DNA from 2 places in the Streptomyces sp. NPDC052064 genome. Region 2 is predicted to be linked to the other one. Evidence: predicted binding sites of a transcription regulator. Region 2 holds the regulator's gene; the other holds the start of a gene.
What was found. The regulator HspR, encoded in region 2, represses chaperone genes until heat shock. The targets are predictions, from matches to a motif close to TTGAGNNNNNNNNNCTCAA.

Region 1 (7,220 bases), on a different contig from region 2:
TGTCCCAGTCGGCCAGGCGCCCGGCGTAGCGGGCGCGGCGGGCCTCGCGCACCCGGCTGACGCGGTCGTGGCCCTCCTGCGTGAGGGCGACGAGCCAGGCGCGTCCGTCGACGGGGTCGGGCTCGCGGGCGACGAGGCCGAGTTCCTCCAAGGCGCGCAGCTGGCGGGACATGGTGGCCTTGCCGACGCCGATGTAGGCGGCGAGCTCGGTGGCCCGCTGCTTGCCGCACTCGTCCAGCCGTACGAGCAGGCCGTACGCGGACGACTCCAGGTCGGGGTGGACCTCCCGGGCCATCTCGCCCTGACTGGCCCGGGCCCGCCGCAGCAGCACGGTCAGCTCCCGCTCCAGCGCCAGAAAGGCAGGCTGATCCACACCGGTTCCGGCCAGAGAGGCGTCCCGGTGTCCGTCGTCGTTGCCGTCCTGGTGCACGTGAGCCCTGCCTCGGTCGTCGCCCGCTACCTGCATTTTCCGCCGTCCGCGGCCATCGCCGCAGTTCGGCAAGTATTCCGCAGGTCACGGGGTGCGGGTCCACAGGGCCGCCACATGGTGAAGGCCCGGGCTCCCTCACGGACCCGGGCCTTCACCATCCGGTGACCTCCGTCACGCGGCCACCGGAACCTCCGGCGCCGCATCCGCCGTGGCCGGCGCGAGCGCCAGCTCCAGGACCTGGCGGACGTCGGTGACGGCGTGGACGTCGAGCTTGTCCAGCACCTCCGCCGGGACGTCGTCCAGGTCGGGCTCGTTGCGCTTGGGGATGATCACGGTGGTGATCCCGGCGCGGTGGGCGGCCAGCAGCTTCTGCTTCACGCCGCCGATCGGCAGGACCCGGCCGGTCAGCGAGACCTCGCCGGTCATCGCCACGTCCGTGCGGACCAGACGGCCGGACAGGAGCGAGGCGAGGGCCGTGGTCATCGTGACTCCGGCACTGGGTCCGTCCTTGGGGACCGCGCCCGCCGGGAAGTGGATGTGCACGCCCCGGTCCTTCAGATCACCCACCGGCAGTTCCAGCTCGGCACCGCGGGAGCGCAGGAAGCTCAGCGCGATCTGCGCGGACTCCTTCATCACGTCCCCCAGCTGACCGGTCAGGGTCAGCCCGGCCGCGCCCGTCTCCGGGTCGGCCAGCGACGCCTCGACGTACAGCACGTCACCGCCGGCGCCCGTCACCGCGAGGCCCGTCGCCACGCCCGGCACGGACGTCCGGCGCTCGGCCGGGTCCTGGGCGGACTCGGGCACGTGGTGCGGCCGTCCGATCAGGTCGCGCAGGTCCTCGTCCCGGACGGTGAACGGCAGCTCCCGCTCACCCAGTTCGTGCTGGGCCGCGACCTTGCGCAGCAGCCGGGCGATCGACCGCTCCAGGGTGCGGACGCCCGCCTCGCGCGTGTACTCACCGGCGAGCTTGCGCAGCGCGCCCTCGTCGATGGCCACCTCGTCCTTGTCGAGCCCGGCCCGCTCCAGCTGGCGCGGCAGCAGGTGGTCGCGGGCGATGACGACCTTCTCGTCCTCGGTGTAGCCGTCCAGGCGGACGATCTCCATCCGGTCGGCCAGCGCCTCCGGGATCGCCTCCAGGACGTTGGCGGTCGCGAGGAAGACCACGTCCGACAGGTCCAGCTCGACCTCCAGGTAGTGGTCCCGGAAGGTGTGGTTCTGCGCCGGATCGAGCACTTCGAGAAGGGCCGCGGCCGGGTCGCCCCGGAAGTCCGAGCCCACCTTGTCGATCTCGTCGAGCAGCACGACCGGGTTCATCGACCCGGCCTCCTTGATGGCGCGGACGACCCGGCCGGGCAGCGCGCCGACGTACGTACGCCGGTGACCGCGGATCTCGGCCTCGTCGCGGACGCCGCCGAGGGCGACGCGCACGAACTTGCGCCCCATCGCGTGGGCGACGGACTCGCCCAGGCTGGTCTTGCCGACGCCGGGCGGACCCACGAGCGCGAGCACGGCACCGCCGCGCCGCCCGCCGACCACGCCCAGTCCCCGGTCCGTACGCCGCTTGCGCACCGCCAGGTACTCGGTGATCCGCTCCTTCACGTCCTGAAGGCCGGAGTGCTCGGCGTCGAGGACGGCCTGGGCGCCCTGGATGTCGTACGCGTCCTCGGTCCGCTCGTTCCACGGCATCTCCAGGACCGTGTCGAGCCAGGTGCGGATCCACGAGCCCTCGGGCGACTGGTCGGAGGACCGCTCCAGCTTGTCGACCTCCTTGAGCGCGGCCTCGCGGACCTTCTCGGGCAGGTCGGCGGCCTCCACGCGGGTGCGGTAGTCGTCGGACTCCTCGCCCTCCTGCTCGCCGTTCAGCTCGCGCAGCTCCTTGCGGACCGCTTCCAGCTGACGCCGCAGCAGGAACTCGCGCTGCTGCTTGTCGACGCCTTCCTGGACGTCCTTGGCGATGGACTCGGCCACGTCCTGCTCGGCGAGGTGGTCGCGCAGCTGCTGGGTGGCGAGCTTCAGCCGGGCCACCGGGTCGGCGGTCTCCAGCAGCTCGACCTTCTGCTCGGTGGTCAGGAAGGGCGAGTAGCCGGAGTTGTCGGCGAGCGCCGAGACGTCGTCGATGGCCTGGACCCGGTCGACGACCTGCCAGGCACCGCGCTTGCGCAGCCAGGCGGTGGCGAGGGCCTTGTACTCCTTGACCAGTTCGGCGACCTGCCCGGGATAGGGGTCTCCCCTGTTCGAACGAAGTTGAGAACTTGGGGAAGGCTCCGGGACGGATTCGTCGACGCGGGTGCCCTCGACCCAGAGGGCCGCGCCGGGACCCGTGGTCCCCGCACCGATGCGCACCCGGCCCCGGCCGCGGATCAGCGCCCCCGGGTCGCCGTCGGCCAGCCGGCCGACCTGCTCCACGGTGCCGAGCACACCGGTGTTCGCGTACGTCCCGTCGATGCGTGGCACCAGGAGTACCCGCGGCTTTCCGGGCGTTGACCGGGCAGCGGCCTGGGCGGCCTCCACCGCGGCACGGACCTCGGAGTCGCTCAGGTCCAGCGGGACCACCATCCCGGGCAGCACGACCTCGTCGTCGAGTGGCAGCACGGGCAGGGTGAGCGGTGTGGACGTCGAAGCCATGATCTCCCCTTCGGCAGTCAAGTTGAGCTATGCCGACTCAATGCACGGGAGCGGCCGGATGTTCCCCGACGGGCGTTCGCTGTCAGCGATCACCTGTGACGCCGGGAGCGAGAGGGCGCGTAAGGTCCGAGAGTAATAAGCCAAATGGCGAAGCGCTCATTACAGGGGGTTGGCGTGGACGGGACCGTGCAGGCGTGGGTGGACGGATGGGTCGTGTCGCGCGGGGCGGCTCCCCCCGTGACCGAGCCATGGGGCTGCACGATCGACGTGGGGACGAACGGGCACGTCACTCGGCATGTGTTCGGCGCGACCGGCGACGACCTCGACGAGACGTCCGTCCGCAAGGTGGCCGGCGCGGTGACCGGGGCCGGCGTGTGGCTGAAGGCGTTCCGGGACCCGTCGGTGGTCGCCGGCTGGTTGGACGACAGCTGGTGGATCGACCCCGAGCCCGGCTACCTGATGACGGTCCCGCTGCTCCCGGGGAGCGCTCCGGACGTACCCGACGGTTACCGGCTGCGCAGCTGGTCGCGCGGCGGAGTGACGCGTGTGATGGTGACCGCGCCGGACGGTTCCCTGGCGGCGCGCGGGCAGATGGCCCCGACGGGCGCCACCGCCGTCGCCGACCAGATCGAGACGGCCCCGGAGCATCGCCGCAAGAGACTCGGCAGTCTCGTCATGCGGACCTTGCAGAGTGCCGCCGTACGGGAGGGAGCACGGACCGGTGTCCTCGCCGGTACGCCCGCGGGGCGAGGGCTCTACGAGGCGCTGGGCTGGGAAGTGGTGGCCCTGCTCACCAGCGCGAAGCACGACCCGCGGACCTGAACGGCCTCGCCCTCAGCTCCGGGCCGGTCCGGGTGAACCGGCGCGCCTCTCCCGCCACCGCCGGACCACCGGCCAGGTCGCGACACCGATGGCCAGGGCGATCAGGTGACCCCAGTTCGTCATCGGGTCGGTGAGGTCGAGCAGGTCCTGGAGCAGCATCCCGCCGAACCCGGCAAGCAGCGGCACGCGCAGCCAGGGCGGCAGCAGGCCGGCCAGGGCGCCGGTGCCGGCGGCGACGCCGAAGCTGACGCCGTAGTCGAGCCGGTGCAGCGAACTCTCGGGGAGCTGCCCGGCCAGCACCGCGAGCCCGACCGGGACCTCGGTCGCCAGGGTGGCAAGGACGTGCCCGAGCAGGAAGACACCGGCCGTGCGCAGGCCGCCGATCCGCCGTTCCAGCGCGGTCAGCACGAGCACGAACCCGATCGCGAACGGCGAGGCCACCCCGCCCGCCAGCCACAGCCCACTGCCGACCAGCACCAGCTCCGGCGTCCGCACCAGGTGCGCCACATCCGTACTGGAGCCCTGGAGCAGGGCGTGCACCAGGGCGGGGTCCGCGTACGCGGAGAACAGCGAGGTCAGGCAGAGGACGATCCCGTACCCGAACGTGAACGGCGTCCCTGTGGGAGTGGGGAACAGCCGCCAGAGCCGCGGCATCCGGAGCCGAGGCCGAGGCTTCTCCACCGCGGTGGGCTTTCGTGCGGCCGGGACCACGGTCTCGCACGGCCCTCGGCCGCCGGCCCGCTGCCGCGGCACCCCGTCCAGCAGCCCCGACACGTCGGGAACGGGCGCGCCCGTCGGCGTCGGCGTGGCCGTCTCGTCGGCCGGCGCGGTGCGTTCCACGGCGGGCGCTCCTTCCGTCACGCCCTACCCTTCGCGCACCTCCGCCTCCTGTCTGTGACGGGCGCCACGCGAGAACCGATTCACAGCAACCTGACAGCAGTGCACCGCGTCCCCTCGCCGGCCGCTCCGTAATTCTTGGCACCGGACACCCCCCACCTGCCAGGATGCTCGGATGCCTACCTCGAACGACATCCCCCACGTGCTGGACCGTCGCGAGGGCCCGCACGGCGAGGTCGTGCTGCGACGGCACGATGACCGGCTGGAGATCATCGCGAACGGCTGTTTCCTGATGGACACCTCCGACGGCCGTTCGGAGCGGCGGCTGGTCGACGCAGCCCTGGACGCCGTGGCAGGCCGGGACCGCCCGGACGTGCTGATCGGCGGCCTCGGCGTCGGCTTCTCCCTGGCCCACGCGGCGGCGGAGCCGCGCTGGGGAGGGATCACGGTCGTGGAACGCGAGCAAGCGATCGTCGAATGGCATCTCGACGGCCCGCTCTCCGCGTTCTCCGCCGACGCCCTCGCCGACCCCCGCACGAAAATCGTCGAAGCCGATCTCGTCGCCTACGTCAATGAGACATCCGCCACGTACGACGCCCTGTGCCTCGACATCGACAACGGACCCGGCTGGACCGTCACCGAGGGCAACGGAAATCTCTACGGAAAGGCCGGACTGGCAAGCTGCGCAAGGGTGTTGAGACCTGGTGGGGTTCTCGCCGTCTGGTCCGCCCAGCCCTCTCCGGAATTCGAAGAAACCTTGCGGAATGCCGGGTTCCAGCGGGTGCGTACCGAAGAGATCCCGGTTGCCCGGGGCGTTCCGGACGTCGTGCACCTCGGCATCAGCCCTGGATAGCAAAGGTGTGCTGACTCCCCGTACGCTGCTCCTCTGACGCCGATCATTCAAGCGTCAATCGCAACCATGCGCAGACCGAGGAATCACCCCACTGATTCCGGAAAGCACACCCCAGGGGCGGGCGATGGAGCAGACACACACCTCCCACAACGGTTCGGCGACGGCTACCCCGGGCGCCCAGCGCCGGGTTCTCGTCGTCGAGGACGACGCCACTATCGTGGATGCCATCGCGACCCGCCTGCGAGCCGAGGGATTCCTCGTGCAAACAGCGGGTGACGGTCCGGCCGCCGTCGACACGGCCGAGGCCTGGCAGCCCGACCTGCTGATCCTCGACATCATGCTGCCCGGCTTCGACGGTCTTGAGGTCTGCCGGCGCGTGCAGGCCGCCCGGCCGGTGCCGGTGATGATGCTCACCGCGCGCGACGACGAGACCGACATGCTGGTCGGGCTGGGCGTCGGCGCCGACGACTACATGACGAAGCCGTTCTCGATGCGGGAGTTGGCGGCACGCGTGCATGTGCTGCTGCGCCGCGTGGAGCGGGCCGCGCTGGCCGCCGCGACGCCGCGCAGCGGCATCCTGCGCCTCGGCGAGCTGGAGATCGACCACGCGCAGCGCCGGGTCCGGGTGCGGAGCGAGGATGTTCACCTCACACCCACCGAGTTCGACCTCCTGGTGTGCCTGGCGAACACCCCGCGCGCGGTGCTCTCGCGCGAGCAGCTGCTCGCCGAGGTCTGGGACTGGGCGGACGCCTCCGGCACCCGCACGGTCGACAGCCACATCAAGGCGCTGCGCCGGAAGATCGGCGCCGAGCGGATCCGTACGGTGCACGGCGTGGGCTACGCCCTGGAGACCCCGACGCCATGAGCGGCGGGCCGGCCGCACGGAGAGGCCCCGGGAGTCCGGAACCCTGGGGCGGGGTGAGCCCGTTCTCGATCAAGACCAAGCTGGGCGCGCTGGTCGTCATCTCGGTGCTGATCACCACGGGCCTGTCGGTGATCGCGGTGCACACGAAGACGGAACTGCGCTTCATCACGGTCTTCTCGATGATCGCCACACTGCTGATTACGCAGTTCGTGGCCCATTCGCTCACCGCGCCGCTGGACGAGATGACCGCGGTGGCCCGCTCCATCTCACAGGGCGACTACACCCGCCGGGTGCGGGAGAACCGCCGTGACGAGCTGGGCGACCTGGCCGTGACGATCAATGCCATGGCCGACGAGCTGGAGGCCCAGGACCGCCAGCGCAAGGAGCTGGTGGCGAACGTCTCGCACGAGCTGCGCACCCCCATCGCGGGACTGCGCGCGGTGCTGGAGAACATCGTCGACGGCGTCACACAGGCCGACCCGGAGACGATGCGTACGGCCCTGAAGCAGACTGAGCGGCTCGGCCGGCTGGTGGAGACGCTGCTGGACCTGTCCCGCCTGGACAACGGCGTCGTACCGCTGAAACAGCGGCGGTTCGAGGTGTGGCCGTATCTGTCCGGCGTGCTCAAGGAGGCCAACATGGTCGCCTCCGTGCGCGCGGGCATCGCCACCGGCTCGGGCAGTCACACCCGTACGGACGTCCATCTGCACCTCGACGTCCATCCGCCGGAGTTGACCGCGCACGCGGACCCGGAGCGCATCCACCAGGTGGTGGCCAACCTCATCGAC
Region 2 (7,220 bases):
CCCGGGCGGAGCGGACCGCTCCCGGCTGCTCCGGATCACCGCCACCGGACTGGCCGTCGGAGCCCCGGGGGCCGTCTTCTTCGCCTCCGCCGCCCACGGGCCGCTGGACGACCGATGGCACTTCCTGGGAATCGGCGTGGGCATGCTGACGGCGCCCGCCCTGTCCGCCGCGTACGCCTGCACCCTGCTGCTCCTGCTGCACTCGCCCTGGGGAAACCGGATCCAGCGGCTGTTCGCCCCGGCGGGCCGCCTGGCGCTCACGAACTACCTCGGGCAGTCCCTGACCATGATGTTCGTGGCCACGGCGTACGGCCTGTCCCTCTACGGACGCGTGGGAGCTGCCGCCGTGCTGCTGCTCGCGGGCGCCGTGTACGCGCTCCAGCTCGCCCTCAGCACGGCGTGGATCCGGCGCTTCCGGCACGGGCCCGCCGAGTGGCTGCTCCGGGCGATCACCCTGGCAGGACGCCCGGGACGGGCCGGTACACCGCGAGCGCCGGAACCGGCTACTTGAGCCCGATCGCCGCGCAAGCCGTCTTGTACTTCGCCGTGCAGATGTCCGACAGCTTGTAGATGTCGTCCGCGACCACCGTGTCCTTGATGTTCTCCTTCGTCAGCGCCACCACGGGCACGAGCTGGGCGGGGATGCCCTTGTGGGTGGGGCTGTCGACCTTGTCGCGGGTGAGCGCGGCGAACTGGATGTCGCGGCCCTGGACCCTGGCCACGGCCATCTCCGCGGCGTTCTCGGCCTCCTGCGGGTACGACTTGTACACGCTCATGTACTGGTCGCCGGTGATGATCCGCTGCACCGCCGGGAGCTCCGCGTCCTGGCCGGTGATCGGCGGCAGGTCGGTCACGCCCGCGGACTCCAGCGCCTTGACGATGCCGCCCGCCATGCCGTCGTTGGCGGAGTACACCGCGACGATGTTGTCCTTGCCGATCTTCTCGATCGCCTCGGCCATGTTGGCCTGCGCGTTCTCCGGCTTCCAGTCCTTGGTGTCGAAGGACTGCGCGATCGTCACCTTGCCGTTGAGCTCGGACATCGCACCGGCCTTGAACTGCTTGGCGTTCGGGTCCGTCGACGAGCCGTTCATCATGACGATCTTGTCGGAGAGGCTCGCCTTCTCGCCGATGGCCTCCAGCAGGGTGCGTCCCTGGACCTCGCCGACCAGTTCGTTGTCGAAGGAGATGTACGCGTCGATCGGGCCCTCGGCCAGCCGGTCGTAGGCGATGACCGGGATGCCGGCGTCCTTGGCCTTCTTCACGCCGTCGGCGATGGCGTGTGCGTCGACGGCGTCCAGCAGGATCACGTCGACCCGGCGGTCGATCATCTGCTGCAGCTGGTCGGCCTGCTTGTCCGCGCTCGCCTCGGCGTTGGCGTACTCGACGCGGCCCCGGTCGTTGGTGAGGGACTCGACCTTCGTCTTGATGATGGGGTAGTCGAAGTTCTCGTACCGGGTGTTCGCCTTCTCCGGCAGCAGCAGGCCCACCGTGATGTCGTTGCCCTTCGTCGGGCTCGCGTCGTCGCTGCTCCCGGTCGCGTTGAGCACACCGCAGCCGGCGAGCGTGACGGACATCGTGGCCGCGGCCACGGATATGGAGATACGACGACGCATGCGGGAGCTCACTTCGCGTGTGATTCGGACGTGGGCACACCTTTGTGGCCCATGTGACTGAAAAGCCAACGCGGACGCGCCCCCAGCGTCAAGCGGAACCACTTAACGAGATGACAACACCACGCTCCGCAGCAGTTGTGAAGACCCTGCGGAATCGCCTCCCGGTGCCTTGCACCATCCAGCCATCCACGGGAGACCCAGCGAAAACGTCCCAAGACATACGAAAGAGGCCGGGAGTCTCCTCCCGGCCCCTTTCACAGGCGTACGCGCGTCAGTCCGACTGCTGCTGCCGCTTCGGCCGCCACACCACCAGCGCGCTGGTCTGCTGGACCTCCTGGTACGGCACCAGGTCACGGCGGTACGACGCGTGCACCGCCGCTTCGCGCTGCCGCATGGCCGCCGCCGCACCGTCGAGCGCGTCCTCCAGCTCGGCCACACGGGCCTGGAGCGCGGCGACCTGGTTCTCCAGTTCGATGATGCGCTTGATGCCCGCCAGGTTGATGCCCTCGTCCTGCGACAACTGCTGGACGGTGCGCAGCAGTTCGATGTCCCGGGCCGAATAGCGGCGCCCCCGGCCCGGGGTACGGTCCGGAGACACCAGACCCAGGCGGTCGTACTGGCGCAGGGTCTGCGGGTGCAGGCCGGACAGCTGGGCCGCCACCGAGATGACGTAGACCGGGGTTTCCTCGGTCAGTTCATACGGGTTGCGTCGACGACCGTCCATCTGACTCATGCTCCCTTCGCGGCCTGGAACAGATCCGCCCGCGGATCCTCACCCGCGGTCGCCTCGCGATACGCCTCGAGTGCGTCACGAGCCTTCCCCGTCAGGTCCTGCGGAACACTCACCTCGACGCTGACCAAGAGGTCGCCCCGGGTGCCGTCCTTGCGGACCGCGCCCTTGCCCCGGGCGCGCATCGTGCGGCCGTTGGGCGTGCCCGGCGGCAGCTTCAGCGTGACGGGCGGCCCGCCCAGCGTCGGCACCCGGACCTCGCCGCCGAGGGCCGCCTCGGCGAAGGTCACCGGGACGGTGACGGTGAGGTTGTCGTCCTTACGGCCGAACACCGGGTGGGAGTCGACGTGCACGACCACGTACAGATCGCCCGCCGGGCCGCCGCGCTCGCCCGGCGCCCCCTTGCCGCGCAGCCGGATCCGCTGGCCGTCGCTGACGCCCGCGGGGATGCGCACCTGCATGGTCCGCGAGGACTTGGCCCGGCCGCTGCCCTTGCAGACCTCGCAGGCGTTCTCCGCGATCAGGCCGCGGCCCTTGCAGTCCGGGCAGGGGTCGGTGAGGGAGAAGCCACCGCCGCTGCCCCGGGCGACCTGTCCGGTACCGACGCAGGTCGGACACACCCGCGGTGTGCCGTTCTTGTCGCCGGTGCCCGAACAGGCCTTGCAGGGCGACTGCGAGGACATCCGCAGCGGGACGGTCGCGCCCTCGATCGCCTCCGTGAAGCTCAGCGTGACCTCGGACTCGATGTCCTGGCCGCGCCGGGGGTGCGTACGCGTGCCCGGGCCCGCGCCGCCGCGGTTGAACAGGCCCCCGAAGACGTCACCGAGTCCACCGCCGAAACCGCCGGCTCCCTGACCGCCCGGGGCGCCTCCGAAGAGGTCGCCCAGGTCGAAGTTGAAGGAGCCGCCGCCCGCGCCGGGCCCCGGGCGGAAGCCGCCGTTGCCGAAGAGGGCGCGTGCCTCGTCGTACTCCTTGCGCTTCTTGGGATCGCCGAGGATGTCGTTGGCCTCGGAGATCTCCTTGAAGCGCTCCTCCGCCTTGACGTTGCCCTTGTTGGCGTCCGGGTGGTACTCGCGGGCGAGCTTCCGGTACGCCTTCTTGATCTCGGCCTCGGTGGCGTCCTTGGGGACGCCGAGGACCTTGTAGTAGTCCTTCTCGATGAAGTCCTTGGTGCTCATCCTCGACGCCCCTCCTTCCCTTCGTCCGCTATGCCGTCAGCCCTCTTCCGGGCCACCGCTCTCCTTGTCGTCGGCTTCGGCGGTCTCGTCCGCCTTGACCGTCTGCGCCCCCGGCTGGGGCTCGGCCACCGCCACCCGCGCGGGGCGGATGGTGCGCTCGCCGATCCGGTACCCGGGCTGCAGAATCGCCACGCACGTCGTCTCGGTGACGTCCGGCGCGTAGCTGTGCATCAGGGCTTCGTGGATCGTCGGGTCGAAGGGCTCGCCCTCCTTGCCGAACTGCTGGAGGCCCATCTTGGCCGCCGTGCTCTCCAGCGACTCGGCGACGGACTTGAAGCCGCCGACCAGTTCGCCGTGCTCACGTGCGCGGCCGATGTCGTCGAGCACGGGCAGGAGCTCGGTCAGGAGGTTCGCGATGGCGATCTCCTTGACCGCGATCCGGTCACGCTCGACCCGGCGGCGGTAGTTCTGGAACTCGGCCTGGAGGCGCTGGAGGTCCGCCGTGCGCTCGCTGAGCGCCGTGCGTGCCTGGTCCAGCTGGGCCACCAGAGCCACGTCCTGGCCCGTGTCCCCGGCCGGGGCCGCCCCCTCCTCCGGCGAGGGGGAGTCGGCCTTCGGCTCGGCGTCGTCGGAGGTGGCGCCGGAAGGGACGTCGGGCTGCTGCTCGTCGAAGCCCGGGGTCTCCTCCGTCACGCGGCACCGTCCTTCCGCTCGTCGTCCACGATCTCGGCGTCGACCACGTCGTCGTCGGCCTTGGCGTCACCGGCGCCGGCACCCGCACCGGCTCCCGCGGAGGCGCCGTCGGCGGCCTGCGCGGCGCCCGCGTCGGCGTACATGGCCTGGCCGAGCTTCTGCGAGATGGCCGCGACCTTCTCCGTGGCGGTGCGGATCTCGGCCGTGTCCTCGCCCTTGAGCTTCTCCTTCAGCTCATTGACGGCTTCCTCGACCTCGGTCTTGATCTCGCCCGGGACCTTGTCCTCGTTGTCCTTGAGGAACTTCTCGGTCTGGTAGACGAGCTGCTCGCCCTGGTTGCGGGACTCGGCGGCCTCGCGGCGCTTGTGGTCCTCCTCCGCGTACTGCTCGGCCTCCTGGCGCATGCGGTCGACCTCGTCCTTCGGCAGCGAGGAGCCGCCGGTGACGGTCATCTTCTGTTCCTTGCCCGTGCCCAGGTCCTTCGCGGTCACGTGCATGATGCCGTTGGCGTCGATGTCGAAGGAGACCTCGATCTGCGGGACGCCGCGCGGCGCCGGGGGCAGACCGGTCAGCTCGAACATCCCGAGCTTCTTGTTGTACGCCGCGATCTCGCGCTCGCCCTGGTAGACCTGGATCTGCACGGACGGCTGGTTGTCCTCGGCCGTCGTGAAGATCTCGGACCGCTTGGTCGGGATCGTGGTGTTGCGCTCGATGAGCTTGGTCATGATGCCGCCCTTGGTCTCGATACCGAGGGACAGCGGGGTGACGTCGAGGAGCAGGACGTCCTTGACCTCACCCTTGAGGACACCGGCCTGCAGGGCGGCGCCGATGGCGACGACCTCGTCCGGGTTCACGCCCTTGTTGGCGTCCTTGCCGCCGGTCAGCTCCTTGACGAGCTCGGCGACGGCGGGCATACGGGTCGAGCCGCCGACGAGAACGACGTGGTCGATCTCGGAGAGGTTGATCCCGGCGTCCTTGATGACGTTGTGGAACGGCGTCTTGCAGCGCTCCAGCAGGTCCGCGGTCAGCTGCTGGAACTGGGCGCGGGTGAGCTTCTCGTCGAGGTGCAGGGGGCCCTCGGCGGAGGCGGTGATGTAGGGCAGGTTGATCGAGGTCTCGGTGGACGAGGACAGCTCGATCTTGGCCTTCTCGGCGGCCTCGCGCAGACGCTGGAGGGCCATCTTGTCCTTGCCCAGGTCCACGCCGTGGCCGGACTGGAACTGCTGGACCAGGTAGTCGACGATGCGCTGGTCCCAGTCGTCACCACCGAGGTGGTTGTCACCGTTGGTGGCCTTCACCTCGACGACACCGTCGCCGATCTCCAGCAGCGAGACGTCGAACGTACCGCCACCGAGGTCGAAGACCAGGATGGTCTGGTCGTCCTTGTCGAGGCCGTACGCCAGGGCGGCCGCGGTGGGCTCGTTGACGATGCGCAGCACGTTCAGACCGGCGATCTCGCCGGCCTCCTTCGTGGCCTGGCGCTCGGAGTCGTTGAAGTACGCCGGGACGGTGATGACCGCGTCGGTCACCTTCTCGCCCAGGTAGGACTCGGCGTCCCGCTTCAGCTTCTGGAGCACGAAGGCGCTGATCTGCTGCGGGTTGAAGGGCTTCCCGTCGAGATCGATCTTCCAGTCGGTGCCCATGTGCCGCTTGACCGACCGAATGGTCCGGTCCACGTTGGTGACCGCCTGACGCTTGGCCACCTCTCCGACGAGCACCTCACCGTTCTTGGCGAAGGCGACGACGGACGGCGTGGTCCTGGCGCCCTCGGCGTTGGTGATGACGGTGGGCTCGCCGCCCTCCAGAACGCTGACGACGGAGTTAGTCGTGCCCAGGTCGATGCCGACCGCACGTGCCATGGTTGATTCCTCCAGCTGACTTGAGTGGAACGGACTCAAGTGTGCACGACGCCTCCCGACCGGTCAACAGAGCTGAGTCAAGCAGGCTCAAGTCTTATCCGTTCCTTACACGCAACGACGCTCTGACCTGCGGAGATACGGTGCGTCGATCGCCGTACACAGGAACACGGGAGAGGGCGAACACAGCCACGAGAGCCACTCCGGCCACCCACCACAGGGCGTCGCTCCCCACCCAGCCGGCGTGCGCGAGTACCCCGACGAGCACACCGGAGAACGCGCCGGCCCCCAGCAGCAGAGTCGTCCCCGGCACGGTCAACCCGAGCCGCCTCAGTCGGTGCGCGAGATGATCCGGCCCGCTCCGGAGAACGGCCCGCCCGCCCAACCGCCGCGCCAGCGGCACCAGTACGGCGTCGGCACACACCACGGCGGTCAGCGCGAACAGCACCCCGGCACTCTCCCCCAACCCGGACCCGGCCCGCGTGTACACGGCACCCGCGGCCGGCACGAACCCGGCGGACATCGACCCGCACGCCCCGAGCGCGGCCCGCGCGGGATGCCGGTTGTGCGGCAGGAACCCGGTCAGCGCGGCGGCCAGCACGCTCATCAGCACGGCGATCCCGTCCATCGTCTCCACGGCCGCACACGCCGCCACCCCGAAGGCGGTCACCACCCCCACGGAACCCGCGAGCCCGTCGGCGTGATCGAGCCCCCGGAAAGCGAAGGTCACGCATACGACCCACCCGACGGCGAGCAGCCCGCCCCCGGCCCCGGTCTCGCCGTACGGCACGACGCACGCCGCCGCCACGGCCGTACCGGCGACGAGCACCCACCGCCGCAGCCGCCACACGTCGTCGGCGAGCCCGAGCACGGCGACCACACCGCCGGCGACGAGGAGCTCCCGGACCCCGTCGGCCACGGGCGGCGCGACCCCGATCCACTCCCCCGCCCACATGACCGACCCCACGACGAGCGCGACGGCCACACCCCCGGACAACGGCACCCCCCGCTTCCGTCGCCGGTCGAGGACGCGGAGGCGCAGGGCGGGAGCCCGGAGGAGGGCCGAGAGGAGGGCGGTGAGGAGGAGGGCGGTGGCGGCGGCGCTGATCCCATAGAGCACGGATATAAGTTAGGCGTAACTATGACAATT

Region 1: a site for HspR is predicted at 3,078-3,096, ahead of lon (endopeptidase La). Genes of this name have one in related genera too.

The regions. Positions count from the first base shown of each region.
Region 1 is NZ_JBVJJE010000001.1:27,995-35,214, forward strand. Features, by position in the region: gene ACZ6TU_RS00150 (MarR family winged helix-turn-helix transcriptional regulator) at 1-430, opposite strand, end outside; gene lon (endopeptidase La) at 602-3,055, opposite strand; gene ACZ6TU_RS00160 (GNAT family N-acetyltransferase) at 3,230-3,877, shown strand; gene ACZ6TU_RS00165 (rhomboid-like protein) at 3,890-4,717, opposite strand; gene ACZ6TU_RS00170 (spermidine synthase family protein) at 4,890-5,567, shown strand; gene ACZ6TU_RS00175 (response regulator transcription factor) at 5,692-6,432, shown strand; gene ACZ6TU_RS00180 (sensor histidine kinase) at 6,429-7,220, shown strand, end outside.
Region 2 is NZ_JBVJJE010000002.1:259,408-266,627, forward strand. Features, by position in the region: gene ACZ6TU_RS05790 (DUF418 domain-containing protein) at 1-511, shown strand, start outside; gene ACZ6TU_RS05795 (sugar ABC transporter substrate-binding protein) at 504-1,613, opposite strand; gene ACZ6TU_RS05800 (heat shock protein transcriptional repressor HspR) at 1,885-2,337, opposite strand; gene dnaJ (molecular chaperone DnaJ) at 2,343-3,521, opposite strand; gene grpE (nucleotide exchange factor GrpE) at 3,558-4,214, opposite strand; gene dnaK (molecular chaperone DnaK) at 4,211-6,073, opposite strand; gene ACZ6TU_RS05820 (MraY family glycosyltransferase) at 6,168-7,190, opposite strand.